DNA from 3 places in the Halomonas sp. BC2 genome. Region 2 is predicted to be linked to each of the others. Evidence: predicted binding sites of a transcription regulator. Region 2 holds the regulator's gene; each other region holds the start of a gene.

Region 1 (6,763 bases), on a different contig from region 2:
CCAGCACGGGCAACAGAAACTCGTTCAGGCTGCTTTCGACTTCCCGGTTAGGAAACCCCAGCGAGTACAGCTGGTAGCCCACCATCGGCTCCTGCATATCCTTGATGGTGATATAGCCGGTCTGAAACAGCAGTGCCTCGGTTGCGATGTCATCGACATCAAAGCGGCCCAACAACTGTGCCTTGGCCTGAAGGGTGCCAAGTTGCGGGGTAAACACACCGCGTGCTTTCAGCAAGTCCACCAAAAACGTGGGCGTGGCGCTCTCAAACCAGTAAGGGCTAAATTTACGCTCTTCTAGCAATAGCAGCACATCAAAGGGGTTATAGACCGCTTCAACGTCCTGCCCACCCCAGCGGTAGCCGTTATACCAGCGGCGAATATCTTCACGGTCAAGCCCGGGCAGCTCCGGTGCAAAGACGGTATCGACATCGTGGTCGGTATAGCCGCAGATGGCGGCATAGTCAGATGAAAGCGTGATATCGCGCAGATTGTTCAGCCCCGAAAAGAGGCTGACTTTGCTGAATTTAGAGACACCCGTCAGCAACACAAAATGCAGGTGTGGGTCGGCATCCTTGAGCACGCTATACAAATTTTTCAGCCCCTCGCGAAGTTCGCGAGCCCTGTCAGCGTCGAGGATATTATCCAATATGGGCTTGTCGTACTCATCAATCAGCACCACGACGCGTTGCCCATGGACATGCTGGGCGTGCTCGATCAGGTTGGCGAAATCGTCGGCAATTCGCTCAGGCGGCGGTGTCTCAATTTTCAGGTTTGCTCGCTGCTGTTGCAGCTGATAACGAATGTTGGCGTCCAGGTCCTGGCGGCTGTTAACCACTCCGCTGGAGAAACTGAGGCGTAGTACCGGGTGTTGCTGCTGCCAGTCCCACTTATCGTGAATATAAAGTCCTTCAAACAGGGTTTCATGGCCTTCAAACAGGCAGCGCAACGTATCCAGCAGCAGGCTTTTACCAAACCGTCGCGGGCGGGAGAGGAAATAGTAACCGCCCGTTTCAGCCATGGTGTGAATCAAGGGCGTTTTGTCGACGTAGTAATACTGACCCTTGCGCAGCTTCTCAAAGGACTGAATGCCAATGGGGAGTTTACGGCGTTGAGCAGATGACATTGAGGACTCCCATGATAACCTGTTCGCTTGTGTCGTTGGCGATGAGTTTAGCACGGTGGCAAGTAGGGCAGGTGGTGATTCAACATCGGTTCGTGCCACCCGTGCTGCCGCAGGAGGCGGCAAAAAAGGGGCTCTGAAGAACCGCTAGATCATGCCCTTGGCCGCAGTCGCGGGGGGTTAACCACCAAAATTCATTTGGTTTGCGATCGTCATGGTTGGCCTCTGGCATTCACGCTGTCTCCCGGCCAAGAGGTAGACTCTCGGCACTTTATTTCGACATTAGAGAGCGTTTATCTGCCTGGTAACGTAGGGTGCCCGCGCAAACGTAGTCGCTATATGGTGGCTGATAAAGGCTATGACAGCGATGAGCTGCGTCGTTATTGCGATAGGCACGGGATGAAGCCGGTCATAGCTCAACGCAACATGTATCGAAGAAGGCGGCCAGGTCTACCTAGACGGTTTGATAAGCCTAAATATCGACAACGAAATGCGGTAGAACGCTGTTTTAGCTGGCTAAAGGAGCTACGCCGCATTGCCACACGCTACGATAAGTTAGCAAGCAGCTTTAGGGCGATGGTATGCGTGGCATGCATAGACCGCTGCCTGCGAGCTAACTTTTCGTACAAAGCCTAGTGAAACGCTGTCGTTGATTCCCCGCGTGATGGTGGAATTTGCTTGCAGGTTGGTCGCCATGCGATTACCAATCGCTTGCCCTGCTGCATCATCCTTTGCACTATTAATCCGAAGACCAGAAGAAAGTCGCTCAATACTTGTCGACAGCTTTGCGCCAGTATTATTCAGGTTTTGCTGTGCCTTGAGCGCAGCAAAACTGGTGTTGATCGTCGCCATTGTTCCGCTCTTCTTGTCCACGATAGTGAGATATTGCGACAAATATTAAAATAAATTTAGCGTGCTGGCGAGTGAGATGATGGGACGTCTGTTGTCGTGCTGCGACTGCAACTCTCATGATGCGGTATGTGCTTGAGGTAACCAGCCTGATTGGTGTTGCTTAACTGCTTGATTTGTGGCTTGCAAGGCTCTTTCTGTATTCCCCAAACGGCACCACATGCTCAACGAAGCGGCGCACCTTGGCGAGTTCTCCCAGGTGTTCGGGGTAGACGAGGTAGTAGGCGTTGCGGCTGAGCAGTTGGTACGGCCATGCCAGGGCGAGCCGTTGGCTCTCCAGCTCTTCATTCACGGTGAAGTGGGGCACCAGTGCCACGCCGCCGCCTGCCATGGCGGTTCTGACCAGCATGGGGAAGGTTTCGAAACGGGTGCCGTGGTAGCTGCGCTCGGTCATGACGTGCTGGCTGGCAAACCAGTGGTGCCAGGCATCCGGGCGGGTCGAAAGGTGGAGCAGCGGGCGCTGCGTCAAATCATCGAGTGAATGAATCGGGTGCTGGGCCAGCCAGGCTGGGGAGGCGACGGCGACCATGAGGTCGTCGGCCAGCTTGTGGCAGGCCAGATTGGGCCAGCTGCCGTGCCCATACAAGAGGGCAATGTCGATGTTCTCCTGCTCCAGGTCGAAATCCTCGACGCGGTCGTGAAACGCCAGGCTGATACCAGGATGCGCCGCCATGAACGAGGGCAGCTTGTTGGCTAGCCAGCGGCTGCCGAAGCTGGGCAGGGTGGCGATGTTGAGCACTTCGCTGTGGCCGCTGTACGTCATGATGGCCTGGGTGGACATCTCGATTTGGGTCAGCACTTTGCGCACATCGCTCAGGAAAATCGCCCCTTCGGGGGTCAGCAGCAGGCTGCGGCGTACCCGGCGAAACAGCTTGTGCTCCAGGGTGGTTTCCAGCTGTGCCACCTGTTTGCTGACCGCGCTCTGGGTCAGGTTCAGCTCATCGGCAGCCCGGGTGAAGCTCATGTGGCGGGCGGCCGCTTCGAAGCACTGCATGGCGGTGATGGAAGGAAGATTGCGCATGGTGAACGCGGGCGCTCCTGGGCATGCGTCACTCAACGGAATGACGGTAAGGGATCCCACCCTACCAAAGGGCTCCCTTGGGCGCCATACTGTTGGGTACCCGGTGCTCGCCGCTCTTTATAAAAGCCTTTAAGCATTCCTTTTTGGCATGCATTGAGTGCTTTTTTTCGTTTGTGGTTCGCTCCCCGAGTCGGTTTGATAGAACGCAGCGCAAGCACGTGTCATGAAGAGGCCATGAGGCTGGCGACGCGTGCCGTTCTTTATCGACCCAGAGAGCCACAACATGTCCTTTATCACCACTGATGCAATACGCGACCGTTTTTCCAAGGCGATGTCGGCCATGTATCAAGCGGAAGTGCCGCAGTACGGTGCGCTGCTGGAACTGGTCGAGCGGGTGAACCAGGAAACCCTTCAGCAGCAGCCCGCGCTGCACCACCGCCTGGAGGCGCAGGGCGAGCTGGCCCGGCTGAGCGTGGAGCGCCACGGGGCGATTCGGGTGGGCACCAAGGCCGAGCTTGCCATGTTGCGCCGGTTGTTTGCGGTCATGGGCATGTACCCGGTGGGGTATTACGACCTCTCGGAAGCGGGCGTGCCGGTGCACTCTACAGCGTTTCGGCCCATCGAAGACGAGGCCCTCGCGCTGAACCCTTTCCGAGTCTTTACCTCTTTACTGCGCCTGGAGCTGATCGAGAGCGAGACGCTGCGCCAGCGCGCCGAGGAGATTCTGGCCCAGCGGGATATCTTTACCCCAGCGGTGCGGGCGCTCATCCAGCGCCACGAAACCCAGGGCGGGTTGTCCAGTGAAGAAGCCGACCAGTTCGTCAGCGAGGCGCTGGAAACCTTCCGCTGGCACCAGGAAGCGACCGTCGACCTGGAAACCTACCAGGCGCTGCACGACGAGCATCGCCTGATTGCCGATGTGGTGTGTTTCAAGGGGCCGCACATCAACCACCTGACGCCCAGAACCCTGGACATCGACGAAGCACAGCGTCGTATGCCGAGCATGGGCATGAACCCCAAGGCGGTGATCGAAGGGCCGCCCCGTCGGGAGTGCCCCATGTTGCTGCGCCAAACCAGCTTTCGGGCGCTGGAGGAGTCGATTCGTTTCGCCGGGGAGGCCCAGGGCACGCATACGGCGCGCTTTGGCGAAATCGAGCAGCGCGGCATGGCGCTGACCCCTAAAGGGCGGGCGCTTTATGATGAGCTGTTGAACCAAGGGCGTGCCCAGACCGCTGGCCTGGACAATGACGCCCATCAGGCCATTATGGAGCGCGTGTTCGCCGCGTTTCCGGACCACCACGAGGCGATTCGCACCGAGCAGCTGGCCTACTTCCACTACCACCTGACCGACGCCGGGCAGGCAGCCAAGGGCCGCGCCGAGCACGCCGACCTGGCAACGCTGCTGGCCCAGGGGTGGGTCGAGGCCCAGCCGATCACCTATGAAGATTTTCTGCCCGTCAGTGCCGCCGGTATTTTCCAATCCAACCTGGGCGGCAGCGAAAACGGCGCTTACGCCGGTAACGCAAACCGCGACGCCTTCGAAGCCGCCCTAGGCGCCCCGGTGCAGGATGAGCTGGCGCTGTATGCCGAACGTGAACAGCGCTCGAAAGAGGCCGTGTTGGTGTGGTTGGGGGGGGGAGGACTGACAGGGGGGTAGAGCTTATTCCAGAGCCCAAGATGGGCATATTACCGTAGCGATGGTTTTAATCAGGTCACAGAAACTCAGGTGTGCCAAGAGGTCTGCAGGGTACTATGAAAATGATGCCGACGGTGATTGCCAGAAATTTCAACATGTTATCTCTCCTTGATTGCGATGATTAGCTCCTCATGAGCTAACGAGATAGGTGTATCCTTAGTTCATATACTGGACCCAATGTAGAAGCTAGCCGGTGTTTGTGCAAATTTTGAGCACAAGCAGTTATGTGCTTTGCTCAGCTATCTTCATGAAAATGAATGAAATATTTTAAAGATAGCTGGCGGTGCGCGCATTTTCTCGACTGCTTCACGAAGCTTGAAGCTCAATGCTAGGCACTGATCGTCGAGCGGATCAAACGTCCTTTTTCCTGCAGGAGCGGCAGGTGGTGTTTAAGCAGCGTCTCCATGTCGACCCTGGCCGCATTGGTGCTGATATTGATGGCGCCCAGCAGCTTTCCATTCATATCAAATGCAGGGACGGCCAACGATCTCAAGCCTGGGTCCAGCTCCTGGTCAGAGATGGCATAGCCTTGCTGACGAACCTTGTTGATGCATTTTTTAAGGTACTCTTTATCGGTAATCGTTTTCTCAGTATGGCGTTCGAGCACAATTCTCGATAAATAGGCATCCAATGCCGGTTCGGAGAGCTGAGCAAGCAGCACACGGCCCATGGAGGTGTGGGCCGCAGGCAGGCGTGTGCCCACAGAGAGCGAAATAGACATCAACCGATGGGGGGCTGCGGAGCGTGCGACATAAATCACCTCATCGCCATCCAGAATGCCTAGTGATGACGATTCCCCGCACTGCGCAGTAATATCCTCCAGATACTGCTGGATCACACTGCGGTAATTGTTGGCAGAGAGAAAAGAGTAGCCGAGCTGTAATACTTTGGGAGACAGCTCAAAGTAACGCTGCTGTTTTCTAACGTATCCCAGCGCATGTAGCGTCAGCAAAAATCGACGTGCTTTTGCGCGGTTCATGCCGGTGCGCGCAGCCACTTCGCTGAGGGTCATTCTGGGGTGTGAATCGTCAAACGCCATGATGACTTCCAGGCCGCTGGCAAGGGCGGTAACAAAGTCTCTGTCATCAGGCTGCAGGGCATCTGCCTGTAGAATATCTGCCATGTTGCATTCTCATTGGTGGATGCTTGGTCAGGCAACAATGTAGCATATTGTTCGAATGCCGAACAATTATTCCAGGATCAGCAATGCCTCTTCCAGTTGACTCAGGTCATTGATGACCACGGTATCGGCAGGGAAAGGGGATTGATGGGGCTCGGCCGCGACGCCAATGAATCGCGTGCCATTGGAGCGGGCCGCGCGGTAGTCATTGTAAGAGTCGCCAATCATGACGGTGTGCTTTGCGGCGTGGCCTTGTCTGACCAGCAGCTGCCCCAAACCAGTGGCTTTATCAGGCGGTGCCCCCACCGTCTCAATAAAGAATTGCGCAAGCTGCCGCTGTCACCGAGTTTATTGCGGCGGCGAAGCAGGTCGGTGCTGCGGTGGTGAGCGGTGTCAGCCTGTTCGTCTTTCAAGGCGTCGACGCCTTCAAGTTTTTTTGTGAAGATGACGCCAAACGCGAGGCAGCAGCGCAGCAATCGGCCACGCTATTTGCCCACTATCGCCGCCAACTGCTGAAGGAGAATGATGCATGAGCCAGGCTAAAGTGCTTGTCCTGCATGGGCCCAACCTGAATTTACTGGGCACTCGGCAGCCGGAAATCTACGGCTACGAGACGCTGGAAGACGTCAATAACGCGCTGCGTGAAAAAGCCGTGATGGCGGGATGGACGCTGAACTGCCTGCAGAGCAACCATGAGGGCGCCCTGATCGATGCCATTCACGCTGCACGCCTCGATGGCACCCAGGCGATCATTATCAACCCCGCCGCTTATACCCATACCTCTGTGGCTATCCTGGATGCCCTGAATGCCTTCGAGGGCACGGTGATCGAAGTACACATCTCCAATGTGCACAAGCGTGAGCGCTTTCGCCACCACTCCTATGTCTCACTGCGGGC
Region 2 (10,485 bases):
CGCACTTACCAGGCGTGCCTGGCAGCAGCTCAAGGACAATGACGGCGGTGAGGTCAGTCGTGAGCTGCGCCTGCTGATGGCCAGCGGCGCGGCAGCCGTGGCAGGCCATCTCGACCTGGCCGATGATGAGCACGGCCAAGCGCTGCGAACGGACCTGATTCGGTTACTGGGTAGCCAGCGCAAGCGTCGCGATACGGCGCTGCTGGATGCGCTGCTGCATGTACTGATGGCCCGCGATGCCATTCGTCAACTGGGCAGTGTCAGCCTCGAGGATGTGCTATGAAGGGTCAGGACCAGGCGGCAGGGCTGAGAAAATGGGCAGATCTACAGCGTCAGCAGCGCGGCGAGCAACAGGAAGAAGCGCAACAGGAACCGCAAGAGGCAATGGACGTTGACGTGCCGTCCGCGGATACTGCGTCAGCCGCCACTGCCACTTCGCCAGAGGTCACCACGGCGGCGGCCAATGTGTCGCCGCCGCGTCCAACGCGGACACTGGTGGTGGTGGGCCTGAGCTCAGCGGGCGCCGTGCAGGTAGACAAGGTCAAGGGGCGCCTGGCCCAGTGGGCGTCGCTGGGGCGCCAATGGGCGGGTGATCCGCAGGAGTGGGACATCAAGGTAGCCCAGCCAGAGACAGGGTCGCTGACGGCCCTGGCCGAGCGCTACCCCCATTGGGCGCTATGGGTCAACAGCGATGCCGAAGCCTTTGCGAGCATGTACCGCGCGCTGCGCCAGATGCGCGAGCGGGGCGGGCCAGCGCGTTTGCTGGCGCTGCACGAGCCCCACCTGCCGCGGCAGGGGCTGCTCGACAACTTGCGTGATGCCGCCGAGCATTACTTGCAGATAGAGCTGTTGCTACTGGCGCGCTGATGGCCCCATGACAAGGTGCCGCCCATGGTTCTACACAAGAGGTCGCTCAACACGATGCGTCGGCAAACATTGATCCACGTTGTAAAGTGGTCGACAGTGACACGCAGAGCGCGCTGCTCAAGCGCAGCGCTCCTGATGCTGGCGTTTGGGTTCGCCAGCTCGGTGCTAGCGGCCACGGGGAGCTGGAGCAGCCAAATGCCCTCGGTGATGGTGGCCATGAGCGATCGGGCAAGCAGTAGCCAGGCCATCAGCCCCCCTGCGGGCGTACCGCTGGGAAGTGCGACGTTGGCGAGAGTGCAATGGCGTTTCGAGACGCCTGCCCACGTGCCTGTCAACGCCTGGCTGTGCCATCCTGAACAGTGTGTGCCCTTGGGGAGCGCGCGTGGCAGTACCATGGCACTGTCCGGCCTGAGCGCCAGCGAACCGCTCTATATGCGTTTTGCGCTGTCGCCGGGGCAGCGACCCGTGCGGGTGCAGGGGTTACAGGTCATCGTGAACTATCAGTAAAGATCGTTTAGCCGTGAGGCGATAGGATGTATACAGCACAAGGCAGGATCAAGCAGAGTGAGCTGTTGACGCAATACATGCCACTGGTGAGACGTCAGGCCTTGACGCTGCAGGTCAGATTGCCCGCCAGTATCGAGCTGGATGATCTGATTCAAGCGGGTATGGTGGGCTTGCTGGAGGCGCTGGGTCGCTTTGATGCCGCACAGGGCGCGACGTTTGCCACGTTCGCCAGCCAGCGCATCCGGGGGGCCATGATGGATGAGCTGCGCACTCGGGATTGGCTGCCGCGCAGCGTGCGCCGCTCTGCCCGGGCGGTCGATGAAACCGTGCGCCGTTTGGAGCAGGTGCTGGGCAGGCCCCCCGAAGAGACGGAAATCGCGCAGGCATTGGATATGCCATTGAGTGACTATCAGCAGCTGCTGAATGACACCAACAGCGGTCAGTTACTGCCTTTCGAGGAGCTGGTGGCCGATGGCGGTGAGCCAGCGGGTGACGAAGGCAGCGCCAATCGCCCGTTCGAGCAGCTGCTCGATGAGCAGCAGCGGCGCACGCTCATCGAAGCCATTGAGGCGCTGCCCGAGCGTGAAAAACTGCTGATGGCTCTGTATTACCAGGAAGAGATGAACCTCAAGGAAGTGGGAGCGGTACTGGGTGTGACCGAGTCGCGAGTATCGCAACTGCATAGTCAGGCCGTTAGTCGCCTTCGTGCTCGCTTGAGCGACCAGCATTAACCCTCTTACCCTCTCACGTTAACCGGCAAGGAACCGTTGATGAACCCCTCTACGCTGATCGGCATATTTGCCAGCATGCTGTTATTGGTAAGCGTGCTGTTCTTCACCGCAGAATCACCCGAAAGCTTTATCAATTTGCCTGGCCTTGCCATCGTCATTACCGGCACCCTGGCAGCGACATTCATCAGCTACCCCCTGAAGGAGGTGCTGCGGGTGGTGCGCCTGGTAGGGCTGGTATTCCGCCGCGAGAATACCTACGTGCGCGACGATATCAGCGAGTTGGTGGCCATGTCGCGGTTATGGTTCAAGGGCGATGTGCGAGCCGTGGAGCGGGAGCTGGAGCACACGCGCAACCCGTTTCTGCGCACCGGGATTCAACTGGTCATTGCCAATACCAAGGAAGATGAAATTTTTGACATGCTGCGCTGGCGAATCGCACGTCTGAAGGCGCGGGAGCATGCCGAAGCACAGATTTTTCGCACCATGGCCACCTATGCGCCGGCCTTCGGCATGATCGGTACGCTGGTGGGGTTGGTCAACATGCTGGAAGTCATGGATGCGGGCGATCTGCAGGTGATTGGTCCGCGCATGGCCGTGGCGCTGCTCACCACGTTCTACGGTATTTTGCTGGCCAATCTGGTCTTCAAACCCATTGCCGTCAAGCTGGAGCGGCGCACCGAAGAGCGGTTGATCACCATGAACATGGTGTTGGAAGGCATTTCACTGATTACCAAGCGTCGCCTGCCGTCGTTCATCGAAGAAACGCTGAACTCGTTCGTGGCCAACTACCACGATGAAATTCGTGATGCGAGCGTCAAGCCGCGCCCGGATGCCGACCCGGCGCTGAAGAAAGGGTAGCCCCATGCTCAATCAGGATGCACGGCATGCGCTGGAGCTGCCTGCGGCAGCAAGCGAGAGCGATGAAGGGTGGCTGACCAGTTACCTGGACGTCTTGACGCTGCTGATTACCCTGTTCGTGCTCTTGCTGGCGCTGACGCCTCCTGGCGGTGGCGAAGGGAGGGAGAGCGATGCCATGGGGCCGGCCAGTGCCATCATGGCCATGCCGTTGGCCTCATTGGCCACTGGTATTCATCCACGTCACGACGGCGTGCAGCCGCAGATGGCCGGGCTGGATATTCCAGGAGTCAGTGTCTCGCAGGGCCGTGAAGGCATCACCCTGCGCATCGACGACAGCCTGTTGTTTTCCAGTGGTAGCGATGTGCTAACGCCCCAGGGCCTGATCGTGTTGGAAGGTCTCACGTCGGTACTCCAAACGTTCGAAGGCCAAATATCGGTGGAAGGACATACCGATAATGTGCCCATTGCCACCCCGCGCTTTCCTTCCAACTGGGAGCTTTCCACGGGGCGAGCCATTGCCGTGGTACGCCAGTTGGAGCGCCAGGGTATCGCCATTTCTCGTATGCGGGCAGTTGGCTATGCCGACACCCAACCCATGGAAAGCAACGCGACCGCGGAAGGGCGAGCTGCCAACCGACGCGTTGAACTGCTGCTCAAGCAGCAGGTCGAGGGGTAAAGCTCTATCTCGAGGCTATCTTTGTGTCGACGCATCACTCTCGACTGCAATCCTTTGGCGCCGTGCTGGTGCTCGATCCCGACTGTCGGCAAATTCAGGCCGCCAGCCGTAACCTCGGCGCATTACTGGGGGGCGCCCCCGAGCCCCCTCCTGCGACGCTCACGACCTTATTGGGGAAACAGCTTTGCCAGCGGTTGCGTCGTGAACTGCAGGGCCAGCCGCGCCTGGCCGGCCCGCTCACCTTTCGGCAGGCTACCGTCAATACGCGCTTTCAACTACAGGCTTATCGGACAGATCGGCACGTCGTCGTCGAGATAGAGCCGCTGACCTCTCTGGGCAAACAGCGCTTACTGGGAACGCTCAATGAACGCCTGGTACGCTTGGCCGAAGCAACGCACCAGGAGGAGTTGCTGGACTATCTGGTCAGTGCCGTTCAGGCGCTGACCGGGCACGAGCGCGTCTCGGTGTGCCACTTCGACGGCGACTGGCATGGTCTCATCGTGGCCGAAAAGCGTGCGGGCCGATTACCTGCGCTCAAGGGGCAGCGATTCCCCGCCAGTGACTTCCCACTGGCCCTGCGGCGCGCTTACGAGCGCCATGCGGTGCGTTTGATTCAAGACGTGGCCGCCGATACAGAGCCGCTGGAGCCTGCCCATGTCACGGTCAACCTGAGCGACTGTTTTTTGCGTGCACCGGCTGCCGAGCGGCGTGTCTACCTGCAACGGCTGGGGGCACGTAGTGCCTTCAGCGTGGCCATGCAGAGCGATACCGGCCTGTGGGGGCTGCTGTTCTGTCATTCGGCCCATGCGCACCCTGTTGCGCCCCCGGTGCGCGATGCGGTGCGTACCCTGGTGCATATGGCAACACAGCGATGGCTACTGTTGCGCGCGCGCCAGGAGGCGCGTTACTTGCAGCGGGTACAGGATAGTCTGGTGCTGTCGGTCTCTGCCCAGCAGGAGCCCAAAAGCCCTCAGCAGATTCTGCATGAGCAGGCTGAGTCCTGGTGCGGACTGTTTCGTGCTCAGGGGGTTGCGCTGTGGCGCAATGGCAGCGTGTGCTCGGCGGGGGTCGTGCCCCTCTCCACGGTGGTATGTCAGTTGGTCAAGCGTATCGACAGAGGACATCGCCATGGGGGGCCGTGGTGTACCCGCGAGGTGGCTGCCGAGCCGCTGACGGCCTCGCTCAGCATGCCGGAGCAGTGTGGTGTTCTGGCCGTGCCGCTGTCCATCAGCCCTTCACAACGGGACTGGCTGCTGTTCTTCCGACCGGAGCAGGTGGAAACCCTCTACTGGGCCATGCGGCCAATGTCGGCGGCCACGGCGACCGCGTTACCGGTGGCGCCATCGGCGGCATGGAGTGAGGAAGTGGTAGGTAAAAGCGAAGCGTGGCAGCGCGTCGAGCGTCTAGCGGCTGTCGATCTGGGTGAAAACCTGACGCTGGCCATTTCGGCTTACGAAATCAGCACCCTCAATATGCACCTCGAGCAAGAGCGCAAGGCGCTGGCTCTGGCCAACCAGCGGCTGGAACAGCTGGCCCACTTCGATCCACTGACCCAGGTCTGGAACCGCTACCGTATCGAGCAGGCTATCGATGCCGAGTTGGTGGCGGCCAAGCGCTACGGCGCCGCATTTGCGCTGCTGCTGTTTGATGTGGATCACTTCAAGCAGATCAACGACGCCTATGGGCATGGCGTGGGGGATGACGTACTGGTCTCGCTGGCCCGGCTGGTGGAAACGTCGCTGCGGGGCTGCGACCATCTTGGCCGCTGGGGCGGCGAAGAGTTCGTCGTGCTGGCGACGCACTCCGATGAAGAAGCGGCCATGGGTCTGGCTGAACGCCTGCGCAGCCTGGTGGCCACGCTGCATGTCAGCGGGTTGGACCAGCCCATCACCGTGAGTATCGGTGTGGCAATATGGCAGCCGGGCGATAGCTGCAAGACGCTGATGTCGCGGGCCGATGTGGCCATGTACCGAGCCAAGCGCAGCGGTCGCAATCGCGTGGAAGTCGCTGAGCCGCGATCAGATTAACCTTCTGGCGCGCTCTCCTCGCACAGCTGCTGCATACGCGCGATGGCGCGGTCTGCGCCGTTGAGGCTGAAGGTCATGTACCAGGGCTCCTGCTCGTTTTGGTCGAAGCCCAGGAACAGCTGCTCACCGGTGCGCATCTGGGCCATCAGTGTGTCGAGATCGCTCAGGTAAAAGTGCGCGTAGAAGCCGTCATCGCCGCGCTCGGTGATGAACTCGGCCATGGTGTCCACGATGGGTTGGTTATCGATACGCAGCCGGGTAGGCACCAGATTGACGGCGCGGCTCTCGCCCTGCTGCTGTGCCAGGGTCACGCGCATTTCCAGCCAGGGGAGGTCGCATACCCCTTGGGTGGTATTGAGGCTCAAGGTGGCATCGGAGTAGCTGTGGGTCTCGACAGCACGAAAATGGCGCTCTTCGCCCAGTGACAGCGCCATCGATGACCAGTGTTCATGGGGTTCGGCGTGCTCCACGTTGAACGTGGCCGCCTGGACGAGCTGGGCGTTGCCCAGCAGGCTCCCCCCCAGTATCGCCAGCAGTGTACGGCTCTTGACGGGCATAAGCGGTATCATCGTTGAAGGTCTAAAAGATAGGGCGTTCAAGCTTCCAGCAACGGCCTGACGTTGTCGGTCAGGTAGCAGTCGTCGAACTCTCCTTCGGTAGCCAGCGCATCGAGGTCCGGAATGGTGACATGGTGCCGGTCACGAAACACCAGACCGTCTTCGCTGAGTGCGGTGAAGGTTCGGCTGACATGAACCGGGCTCAAGCCCAGGATGTCGGCCAACTGCTCCTGTGACAGGGGGAGGCGGAACTGCCCGCTGATATCGTCGTTGGTCTGGCGCAAGCGCAGATACATTTCATGTAGGAAATGGGCCATCTTCTTGCGCGCGCTGCGCCGTGCCAGGTTGACCAGCCGTTCGGTCAGCAGCGCTTGCTGTCGGCTGGCAATGGCAAACATCACCGACGTGAGCGACAGCGACTCGCGGAAGACCTCCAGCATACGCTTGTGGGGAAAGTGGCAAATGACGCCGTCGCTGATCATGCGGACATTTTCAAGGCGCTGGGAAAACGCAAACTCCCGCAGGCCGATGATGTCACCGGGCAGGAAAACCTCCAGAATCTGACGGTCGCCGTTTTCGAGGTGCCGGTAGGAGTAGGCCCAGCCGCTGCGCAGCGTGCAGAACTCATTGGCCGGTGCGCCCATCTCCCAGAGCACCGTGCCTGCCTTGATGTTGGTGGGGCTCTCTTCCAGCGAGGCCAGCAGCGCTTTCTCGTCATCGTTGAGCGAGCAGTAGTGGCTAAAGTGGCGGATAATACAGCTTTTGTCCTGTTCCACAGCGTGTGTCTCCTCACAGGAAGCAACCATTGTTAAGCAGTCTCGCTGCTTACTATAAGCAGTCAGCGCCGCCTTTTCCTGAATTTTTTGGCCGCTGCCTAAACGCTTGGGCAGCGGCCATGATGCGCCTAGCGTGTGGCACGGCTGCCACGTTCGAGTAACGGTGCCAGAAAGCGCCCGGTGTGCGATACCGTCTGTTTGGCCAGCTGTTCAGGGGGGCCCTCGGCGATGATTTGACCTCCGCCCGAACCGCCTTCCGGCCCCAGATCGATCAACCAGTCGGCCGTCTTGATGACATCCAGGTTATGCTCGATCACCACGATGGTATTGCCGTGGTCGCGCAGTCGGTGCAGCACCGTCAGCAGCTGGCGGATATCCTCGAAGTGCAGGCCAGTGGTGGGTTCATCCAGAATGTAGAGGGTTTTGCCGGTGTCACGCTTGGCCAGCTCGCGCGCCAGCTTGACCCGCTGAGCTTCGCCCCCGGAAAGCGTCGTGGCGCTTTGCCCCAAACGGATGTAGGAAAGCCCCACATCCATGAGCGTTTGCAGGCGTCGGGCGATGGCGGGCACGGGGCTGAAGAAGGCCAGCGCATCTTCCACCGTCATCTCCAATACCTCGTGGATGGTCTTGCCTTTGTAGTGGATATCCAGGGTTTCGCGATTGTAGCGCTTGCCCTTGCACACGTCACAAGGGACGTAGATATCCGGCAGAAAGTGCATCTCCACCTTGATCATGCCTTCGCCCTGGCAGGCTTCGCAGCGGCCGCCCTTGACGTTGAAGCTGAAGCGCCCGGGTTTGTACCCCCGGGAACGAGCCTCCTGGGTACCGGCGAACAGCTCACGAATAGGCGTGAAAATGCCGGTATAGGTGGCCGGGTTGGAGCGCGGGGTGCGGCCGATCGGGCTCTGGTCGATGTCGATGACCTTGTCGAGCTGGTCCAGGCCTTCCACCTTCTCGTAGGGAGCCGGTGTCAGGGTGGTGGCCCGGTTGAGTTCACGGGCGGCAATCGGCATCAGCGTGCCGTTGATCAGCGTCGACTTGCCGGAGCCGGAGACGCCCGTCACGGCAATGAACAGCCCCAATGGCAGGCTGAGGGTGACATTTTGCAGGTTGTTGCCCGTGGCACCGCGCACCACCAGTTGCTTCTCGGGATTGCCCGGGATCCGGTAAGGCGGGACGGCGATTTCGCGGCTGCCAGAGAGATACTGGCCGGTCAGCGAGTTCGGGTTGTCCATCACCTGCTGCGGCGTGCCCTGGGCGACGATCTCGCCCCCATGGACACCTGCACCGGGGCCGATATCCAGCACGTGGTCCGCCGCGCGGATGGCATCTTCGTCGTGCTCGACGACGATCACGGTGTTGCCCAGGTCGCGCAGCCGCTCCAGCGTCTTGAGCAGACGGTCGTTGTCCCGCTGGTGCAGCCCGATGGAGGGCTCGTCCAGGATGTACATGACGCCCACCAGGCCAGCGCCGATCTGGCTAGCCAGACGGATACGCTGGGCCTCGCCCCCGGAGAGCGTGTCGGCGCTGCGTTCGAGGTTCAGGTAATCAAGCCCCACGTTGACCAGAAACTCCAGGCGAGCATGGATCTCGTTGACGATCTTGTCGGCAATTTCTCCCTTGCGCCCGGGCAGCGATAGCGCGCCAAAGTAGCGCCATGCCTCGCCAATCGGCAGGTGGACGATATCCGCGATGTTGCGGTCATCGACATACACATGGCGAGACTCCTTGCGGAGCCGCGAGCCGTGGCAGGCGGTGCAGGGCTGAACCGCAATGTATTTGGCCAGATCGTCGCGTACCATGCTGGACTCGGTTTCCCGGTAGCGGCGCTGCATGTTGGGCAGCACCCCTTCAAAGGCATGCTCACGGGTGACTTTCCGGCCACGGTCTCCCACGTAAACGAAGGGGACCAGCTCGCCACCACTGCCGTTGAGGATGATGTCCCGCTCGTGGCGGGCCAGCTCCTGCCAAGGCGTTTCCAGTTCGAAGCGGTAATGCTTGGCCAGCGCCTGTAGCTGAGTAAAGTAATAAATGTTGCGCCGGTCCCAGCCCTTGATCACGCCTTCCGCCAGGGAAAGCTCGGGGTGGCTGATCAGTTTCTCCGGGTCGAAGTACTGCTGGATGCCCAGGCCGTCGCAGGTCGGGCACGCCCCTGCCGGGTTGTTGAACGAAAACATCCGCGGCTCCAGCTCGGAGAGCGAATAGCCGCAAACGGGGCAGGCAAAGCGGGACGAGAAGACCAGGTCATCCTGCTCGCCGTCCATGAAATGCACCATGGCGGTGCCGTCGGCCAGGTTCAGGGCCGTTTCGAAGGATTCCGCCAGGCGCTGGGCGATATCGTCACGTACCTTGAAACGGTCCACGACCACGCTGATATCGTGCTTCTTGCGCTTGTCCAGCGGCGCTATGTCGTCCAACTCCAGCACCTGGCCATCGATCTGGACGCGCACGAACCCCTGCGCGCGCAGTTCGGACAGCAGCTGTAAATGCTCCCCCTTGCGGCCTTTGACGACCGGCGCCAGCAGCATCAAGCGGGTGCCTTCCGCCAGGTTCATGACCTGATCGACCATCTGGGAGATCGTCTGAGCTTCCAGGTCCTCGCCATGCTCTGGGCAGCGAGGGGTGCCGGCACGGGCAAACAGCAGGCGCAGGTAGTCGTAAATCTCGGTAATCGTGCCAACCGTCGACCGAGGGTTGTGAGAGGTGGATTTTTGCTCGATGGAGATGGCCGGAGAGAGCCCTTCGATGTGATCCACATCGGGCTTTTCCATCATCGATAGAAACTGGCGCGCATAGGTGGAGAGCGATTCCACATAGCGCCGCTGGCCTTCGGCGTAGAGCGTATCGAACGCCAAGGACGACTTGCCGGAGCCTGACAGGCCGGTAATCACGATCAGCTTGTCACGGGGCAGCTCCACATCGATCTGCTTGAGGTTGTGGGTGCGGGCACCCCTGACCAGAATGCTGTCCATCAACACCTCGAATCGCGTGGCAAAAGCGTAATTATACGGTTGCTGTACCCCTTCCGGCAAAACTGTCTCGCTTCGCTGCAGCGTGGCGGGCATTTCATGCTTGGCGTTTCCAGCGTGCCGACAAAGCGCTAGAATGGGCGGTTATCTCAGGCCGTTCGGCCCACTCATCGTACACAAGGGTTCTATGCGCAAGGTTTCTGCACTGCTGCTGGCTGCCGAGCGCCGAGCCATCAGCGGCTTGGCCGGTCTCTACGCATCTCGCATGCTGGGACTCTTCATGGTGCTGCCGGTGCTGGCCTTGTATGCCGATACGCTGGAAGGGGCGACGCCGTTACTGGTTGGTCTGGCGTTGGGCGTGTATGGCCTGACTCAAGCGGTTCTGCAGATTCCGTTTGGCTGGCTGTCGGACCGGATCGGTAGAAAGCGAGTGATTGCCATGGGCCTGCTGATTTTTGCAGCAGGCAGTGTCGTGGCCGCCACGGCGGATACCATTGGTGGCGTGATCGTCGGCCGC
Region 3 (6,763 bases), on a different contig from region 2:
GGCTCACCCCGAATCGACTAATAGTGACACTATAGTATCACTTTTCAGGTAGGGCAATCACAGCTAACAGTGATTATACGCCCTGCCATGAAACCTCAATGAACGTGACATCACAATGACTGAGGTTTCACAGCCACCAAATTGAATCTACCTCATTGATTCTACAGCGTGCAAAGAGAATTTTGGCGATGTAGCCAAAATTCGCGGGCTTGCGCGTTTTGCTCGTCTCAATAATACTGTTTTTATATACAGCACTATTGAGGCATTCTCCCATCCCCACATCCACTTGTCCGATTGGGCTTTTTTGCCATCCTCCTTGAGTACCTGGATCCGGGTTTCATCGGCCTGCAGGTAATCACTGCTGTTCTGGGCTTCCCGCATCAGGGTCATCAGCGGTTTGAACACGTCGTTCAGGCGGATGATCCAGTGGGCCATGCTGGTGCGGCTCAGGTCATGACCCAGGCGCTTGAACACTTGAACATCTGCTCCTGCCGGTACAGTGGCAGGCCATCGGCGTACTTGGAAGTGATCAGGTAAGCCAGTAGTGACGGTGTGGCAATGCACTTGCCCAGCGGGTGTGTAGACCGGGCAGCCGCGATGACTCGCTCTTGGCCGTCTTGTTCGAACACCGCCTTTTCCTGCCAGTACTCCAGGACTTTCAGTTGGGCCGGAATGTACTCCAGTTCTTCCTTCACTTTGGTGAAGAAGGTCTTGCTGGCGCCGGCTTTCTCGTCGTCGCTGAGGGTCAGCTCAATACGCTCACGCAAAAGCGTGTCGGAGAAGCCGCGTTGGCGGCGCTTGCGGGAGCGAGGCGGCGCATCGGCTTCTTCCACATCGTCAGGGAGTTCGTCGCGTAGTTCGTCAATCGCCACTTCCAGCTCGGCTTCATCGAACAACACGATCTGGTTGGGCTGTTTTTCACTGCTTGCGGCGAACTGCTGGATCTTCTTGTGGCGCAGGAGTTCTTCAAGGATCTTGATGTAGGCATCGCGGCTCTGAATGGCCTGATCACGTTGCTTTAACTGATCCTGATGGTTCTGGAGCGTTTCATCTTTCGCCGTCAGTTGTTCCTGCAAATCGCTGATAACCGACGCCATTTCAGCGGGCGGGAGGCCGCTGAGATCGGGTGTTTTTGGCGTATTATCAGGCGTTGTTTTCATGGCGAAATGATAGCAAAAACAACGCCCTGACACACTTGAAAAGTGCTACCCAACGCTCTCGTAATGCAGCGTTTTATGGCCCTGAAGCAGGGTGATGTCGTAGCCGTCCAGCAACCAGTTGATCTGCTCGCCGTTCAGCGGCATCAGCTCATCCGACGGGCCCGGCCATTTGAATTTTTCCTCGGCCAGGGACTTGTAGTAAAGCACAAAGCCGTTGTCTTCCCACATCAGGCACTTGATCTTGTTGCGCTGCCGGTTGGTGAAAGCGTAAAGCGCGCCGGAGAACGGACTGTGCCCCAGCTCCTGCTCGACAATCAACGCCAGGCCGTTGGCCTGCTTGCGGAAGTCGATAGGCTGTCGGTACAGGTATATCTCCGGCAGGTCCCAGGAGGGGCGCAGATAGCGGTGGCGCATTACAGTTGCCTCAGCACGGCACCGAGCAACTCCACATTGCCGGCGTGCAGGCCGGTGATCGAGACGCCGCCGGGCAATGACACCGTTAATCCTTCTGACGACTCCGGACCAGGCACTGCCGATACCTTGGCAAAGCCGGGCGACGACACGGGTTGCTCCGGAAACGACGCCTCCGGTTCGGTCAGCTTTTTACGCCAATAAACAAAGCGACAATAGGTTAGTGACTGCTGTTGGCAGTAGGCCATGCCGGACAAACCCGACGTCTGCCAGTCCTCGATATGCTGCTGCCAGAGACGTTTGCGTTCGGCGTGTGTCATGCTGATTCCTCCTGGTATTGACGAGGAAATCAGTGTGGGCAATTTCAGGGCGTGGCTGTAGGTGCTGATTTATGGGCGCTTACCAACAATGCCTTGCACGGCCAGACGCTTTTCCCAGGTCATGAGAGCCGCCAAGTCCAGCTTCTGCTCCACCGCATATTCACTTAACGCCAGCTGCCGGGATGAGGCATGAAACAGATGGCCCAACCAGAAAGCTTGCGTCGACGTCAGCTCGTTCATGGTGTTCTCCTGCGTATAAGGAAAACACCAGTGTGATCAGCGTCGCTCAGCCCGGGAAGATGGGGTTACCGGACCGCTTACTAACTTTAGGCAGCCATCAGAACGGCTTCTCTAGCATCACCAGCGTATGCTCTCGCTGTTGCTTTACCGCATCATCCAGAATCACCAGCAGTTTTTCATAATCCTCCGGCATCTGTGTATCCATGCCAGTGGTCTCGAAGCGGTCGAGGGTGTGCTGGGTCTCGTCGATGACAGTTTGTAGTTCGGTGATTACCTGTTGGTACTCGGCTTCATTCATGGTGTTTAGCACTGACAAGTAAGAGCAATCTCAATTATTGAGCATCCCATTCTCACGCATCTTCTCTCTGAATGCCTTTAGACCGTAATCGTTCAACTGTTTCTTTTTTTGCCTTAACAAGTCGATTTCTGATCTCGTCAGCCGATCTGAAACCAACAAGGTAGTCGGCTTCGTTTGCGGTAAGTGCCGCTGTTCTGATGCCAAAGATGTTTTTGATTTCATCGCCAAACCTCTCATGCAGCAAACGCAGTTTTTTCTTTTCTGGAAGAAAGTCATGACTTCTTCCAGCATTACATAATACGATGGTGCCTTTTACTGAACCTCCATTTATCAGGAGATAGTTTGCCAATTCCGCGAGCGTCCCACCCATATTAGTCACATCATCAACTAACACATAAGATTGCCTGGGTATAACTTCACCTTCGAAAGAAGGTCTCAACGACATACGCTCCATAGGGTCGGCACCTGTGTGGTAAACCCTCTCTACTTGAACGATGTCACTTTCTGCTTGCCCACCTATCAAGTTAGCACAGGCGCTAGCTAGTAATGGAGGGATCGCGTTATCGCCAGCGGCTTCTCTTGCAAAAGGTGACACATATACCACATCTTCAGAGAATTCACCGCGAAGGCGATAGAGGAATTCCCTCGCCAACTCCCATACCAGTTCAAGAGCAGCCTCTTCACTCCCTTGTTTGGCAGAAAAATAGGCAGGATGCCGTTTGATTTCCGAGTCGAGTGTGTAGAGATGGTAATGCTTTGCTGATGCCGGAAAGCCATAAATTCTATCCATTACACTGCTCTCCGAACCTCAATCCAGTTTCAGCTTAGCACATTTGCGGTGGTGGCATCACCAACCTACGGCTTAACGAAGGTAGGCTGACTTCGCGTTGTCAACAGCGTAGCACCAAGCCGATCCAGCTAACAGGTCTCGCTATCCTCCGGCATCTGTGTATCCGTACCGGTGGCCTCGAAACGGTCGAGGGTATGTTGGGTATCGTCGATGACACCTTGAAGCTCGTCGATCAAATGCTGATGTTCGTCTGGCGTCATGCCCGCTCCGCTCACCACTCAAAGAAATGAGGAAATGAAGGTCTTTCCCCGACAGCCCCTCCTTATTCACCCAAATACAGATAGAATTGAACACCCATTTCCAAGCGGCTCCATGAAAACTCTCTTGGCATCTACAACAATACACCTATTGGTTATCTCGACTGGCCTTATGCCAGCGGAGGCCTTTCCCGTAACCCATTCTATCAGGTCTACCTCAGCCAAATCTTTCACTGCAACAACAACCAACTTCCCTTGCCTTCTCTTAGCGAGAATCTTGTATGACTTTTCGAACATGCTACCCCCAATTAAAACGGGGCCTTCGGCCCCGTCGATAATCACCACTTCAACCTTTCGGCCAAGCGTTAGGCTAAGCCTCAGATTAACCCAGCAGAGAAAGAACGTTCTGCGGAATCTGGTTGGCTTGTGCCAGTACGGAAGTGCCGGCCTGCTGCAGGATCTGCGCGCGGGTCATGTTGGCGACTTCCACCGCGTAGTCGGCATCCTCGATGCGCGAGCGGGCGGCGGCCAGGTTGGTGGAGTTGGTGTTGAGGTTGATGATGGCGTCTTCGAAACGGTTCTGGATGGCACCCAGCTCTGAACGCAATGTATCCACTTGGTTTAACGCATCATCAAGAGCCGCTAATGGATCATCGGTAGCTATTTTATCAAAATCACTAGCCTGACCTAGCTGGAAGTCACCATTAGACATACCCCAATATACGATATTAGCTGTGCCTTCTTCACCCTCACCCTCACCCTCACCTTCACCTTCACCATCTGATGAGCCCAAGGTAACAACACCAGCAGCGCTCACATTATAGGTGTTTGCAGCTCCTTCACCTTCACCTTCACCTTCACCTTCGCCAGCTTCTGTAGCTGCTCCTACAGTTGCAGTAAAACCGCTTTCACTAGCTGCGATTGCAGCGTAAACCTGGCTTGAGCTTACCTGCGTACCAGCCTGAGATCCTTCGCCTTCGCCTTCGCCTTCGCCTTCGCCAGCTTCACCACTGGCCGTCTGGGACCATGACTTATTGCCTACATCATAAGTATAGGTATTTCCTCCAACAGTAACGGAACCACCTTCCTTCTGAATACTGTTAAGCACATCATCGCCAGTTGCAGCACGAGTACTTACGTTAAAACCTCCTAGACCAAGCGTATTGCTATTCATAACCTCAAGGTTAACTTTAATAGCCTCGCCATCATTCGCCCCAACCTGGATATTAAGGGCATTACCAGTATTTAGAACCTTAACTCCATTAAAGCTGGTTTCTGTTGAGATTCGATCAATTTCTTCCAATCGCTGATCAATTTCCTCTTGGATAGATTGCAGATCGTTAGCAGAATTAGTTCCGTTTTGAGCCTGTACGGTCAGCTCACGAATACGCTGCAGGTTGTCGTTGATCTGGTTCAGAGCACCTTCGGCGGTCTGGGCGACGGAGATACCGTCGTTGGCGTTGCGCTGGGCCTGGTTGAGGCCGTTGATCTGGGCGGTCATGCGGTTGGCGATGGCCTGACCGGCGGCGTCGTCCTTGGCACTGTTGATACGCAGGCCGGAGGACAACCTCTCCATGCTGGTCTGCAACGCGTTTTGTGACTTGCTCAGATTGGACTGGCCAATCAGGGACGTGATGTTGGTATTGATCACGGACATGTGATGTTCCTTCCTGTGTTGAGGGCTCCATTGACGGGCCCGCTGAACCTTTCGTTCGACCCAGCTTCTCGGGCCTGCCATAACGGCGCCGGTGGCCGTTACCCTATATAACGGCACCCTGCGCAAAGACTTTAGGGTGAGAAGGAAAATTTTTTACCGCAGTGGCTAGAGCAACGCCTTGAGGTCAGCCTGCAACGACTCGGCAGGCGTTTGCCGCCTGCGATCCCCAAGTTCAAGCGCCTTTGGCTCTTCCGCCTGCTGCCAGGCAGGACGAAACCGGGCGGGAATAGCCCCCAAAAGGGCATCGCTTTGAATAACGCCCGCCAGTGGCGGCGTTGCCGAGGGGCGGGGGAAGCGCGGTTCCAGCAGCGTTACCAACACTTGATCATCAGGGTGGCGAATTGCCCGGCCCAGCCCTTGGCGCAGCTTATGCAGGGTGCGCACGGTGCTCTTGCGGTAGAGCATACCGCCAGCCATGGCCGCTGCCCGTTCACTATCCACACCACGGCGTTGCAGCAGTTGTTCGACCAAGCGCTGCTCCACGGCGCTACGTGCCGCACGTGGATTGCGTAACACCACCAGATGCGCCCAGTAGGCACTATTGCCTTCACGGGTGGGCGACAGCCCTTCCCAGCCTGCCGGGGTTAATAGAATGGCGTCGTCCTCAAGTCGTGCCACCAGCTCGCTTAATCCCTGGCCCAACTGATGCGCGACCAGTCGGTGGCGTTGTGCATCCGGCCAGGCATCCACCAACGCTTCAACATCGGCGTAGCTGGCACATAGCACCAGAGTACGGCCCGGCTGGTCGATCAGGTAGGGCATCACGCCGTGCACATAGTCAGCGGAGAGCCGGTAGCCGCCCCCCTGCAACTTGGCAATCGGGTGCGGTAGCCCTTGGGGTAGCCGAAAACGCAGTTCACCAAAGTGTTTGGCCTGAAAGCTCACCTGCTGGCCGCTGCGCTTGCTGGTGGTGGGTAGCTGCAGGCGGCTGCGCATATAGCGAAACTGCGGGGCCTCGCCCGGGGCATGATCAAGGTCCGAGAGGGTGGCGGAGGTCAGCAGAGTGGCACGATCACCCACGCCATTGCGCAGGCTGGAGGCCGCGCTGGGTGAATGGGCGACGATGCCCGGCAGCCCGCGCACCGGTGAGTAGTCCAGTACCAGGTAACGGCTGGCCTCGCGCAGCCGAGTGGCGATGGTTTCGGCACTGTGGCGTACATGCAGCCACTCCCGCCATAGCGCCGGATCGTGAGCCGATTCCCGTGGCCGCCGCTTGAGTAGCGCCTCAATAGCGCCTTGAAGCTGGGCGCTATGCTCATCACTGATACCCTGAGCGCTGCCGGCACGCTCGGCATCGGTGAGTGATGCCAGCAGTGCCTGCCACTCGGCAGCCGCAGGATGCTGTTTCAGCAGCGTCAGCAGACGCACGGTGGTCTGTAACGATAGCCGTTGGCTAAGCAGCTCTTCGGCCAGTTCGGGGTAGTGCTCGGCCTCATCGAGCAGCAGTACATAGGGCGAGGCCGCCTGGGTGACGCGCCCCTGTGTGACCAGGTCCACCACCAGCAGGGCGTGGTTGATCACCAGGATATCGCTATTTACCGCTTCATTGAGCTGGGCCTCCAGGCTCTCC

Evidence for each region. The regulator FliA, encoded in region 2, starts transcription of late flagellar genes. The targets are predictions, from matches to a motif close to CTAAAGTTNNNNNNNNNNCNGCCGATA.
Region 1: the regulator FliA is predicted to act here: its motif matches at 2,006-2,032, upstream of B7L71_RS17840 (flagellin N-terminal helical domain-containing protein).
Region 3: the regulator FliA is predicted to act here: its motif matches at 5,242-5,268, upstream of B7L71_RS04125 (FliC/FljB family flagellin).

Annotation. Positions count from the first base shown of each region.
Region 1 covers NZ_LFGT01000004.1:127,531-134,293, forward strand. Annotated here, with positions in the region: gene B7L71_RS03215 (ATP-binding protein) at 1-1,123, opposite strand, end outside; partial or broken gene B7L71_RS03220 (IS5 family transposase) at 1,200-1,756, shown strand; gene B7L71_RS17840 (flagellin N-terminal helical domain-containing protein) at 1,676-1,972, opposite strand; gene B7L71_RS03230 (LysR substrate-binding domain-containing protein) at 2,133-3,050, opposite strand; gene hglS (2-oxoadipate dioxygenase/decarboxylase HglS) at 3,334-4,707, shown strand; gene B7L71_RS03240 (IclR family transcriptional regulator domain-containing protein) at 5,075-5,869, opposite strand; gene B7L71_RS17560 (HAD family hydrolase) at 5,936-6,172, opposite strand; gene B7L71_RS03250 (hypothetical protein) at 6,250-6,399, shown strand; gene aroQ (type II 3-dehydroquinate dehydratase) at 6,396-6,763, shown strand, end outside.
Region 2 covers NZ_LFGT01000029.1:62,684-73,168, forward strand. Annotated here, with positions in the region: partial or broken gene B7L71_RS16410 (flagellar biosynthesis protein FlhF) at 1-283, shown strand, start outside; gene B7L71_RS16415 (hypothetical protein) at 280-867, shown strand; gene B7L71_RS16420 (flagellar protein FlhE) at 1,063-1,374, shown strand; gene B7L71_RS16425 (RNA polymerase sigma factor FliA) at 1,401-2,105, shown strand; gene B7L71_RS16430 (motility protein A) at 2,145-2,963, shown strand; gene B7L71_RS16435 (OmpA family protein) at 2,968-3,639, shown strand; gene B7L71_RS16440 (sensor domain-containing diguanylate cyclase) at 3,663-5,666, shown strand; gene B7L71_RS16445 (hypothetical protein) at 5,663-6,223, opposite strand; gene B7L71_RS16450 (Crp/Fnr family transcriptional regulator) at 6,262-6,999, opposite strand; gene uvrA (excinuclease ABC subunit UvrA) at 7,128-9,971, opposite strand; gene B7L71_RS16460 (MFS transporter) at 10,156-10,485, shown strand, end outside.
Region 3 covers NZ_LFGT01000005.1:125,834-132,596, forward strand. Annotated here, with positions in the region: partial or broken gene B7L71_RS04095 (transposase) at 277-1,160, opposite strand; gene tnpB (IS66 family insertion sequence element accessory protein TnpB) at 1,206-1,574, opposite strand; gene tnpA (IS66 family insertion sequence element accessory protein TnpA) at 1,574-1,891, opposite strand; gene B7L71_RS17260 (hypothetical protein) at 1,961-2,131, opposite strand; gene B7L71_RS04110 (hypothetical protein) at 2,229-2,429, opposite strand; gene B7L71_RS04115 (phosphoribosyltransferase) at 2,482-3,219, opposite strand; gene B7L71_RS17850 (hypothetical protein) at 3,348-3,479, opposite strand; gene B7L71_RS04120 (hypothetical protein) at 3,546-3,818, opposite strand; gene B7L71_RS04125 (FliC/FljB family flagellin) at 3,859-5,133, opposite strand; gene B7L71_RS04130 (helicase C-terminal domain-containing protein) at 5,299-6,763, opposite strand, start outside.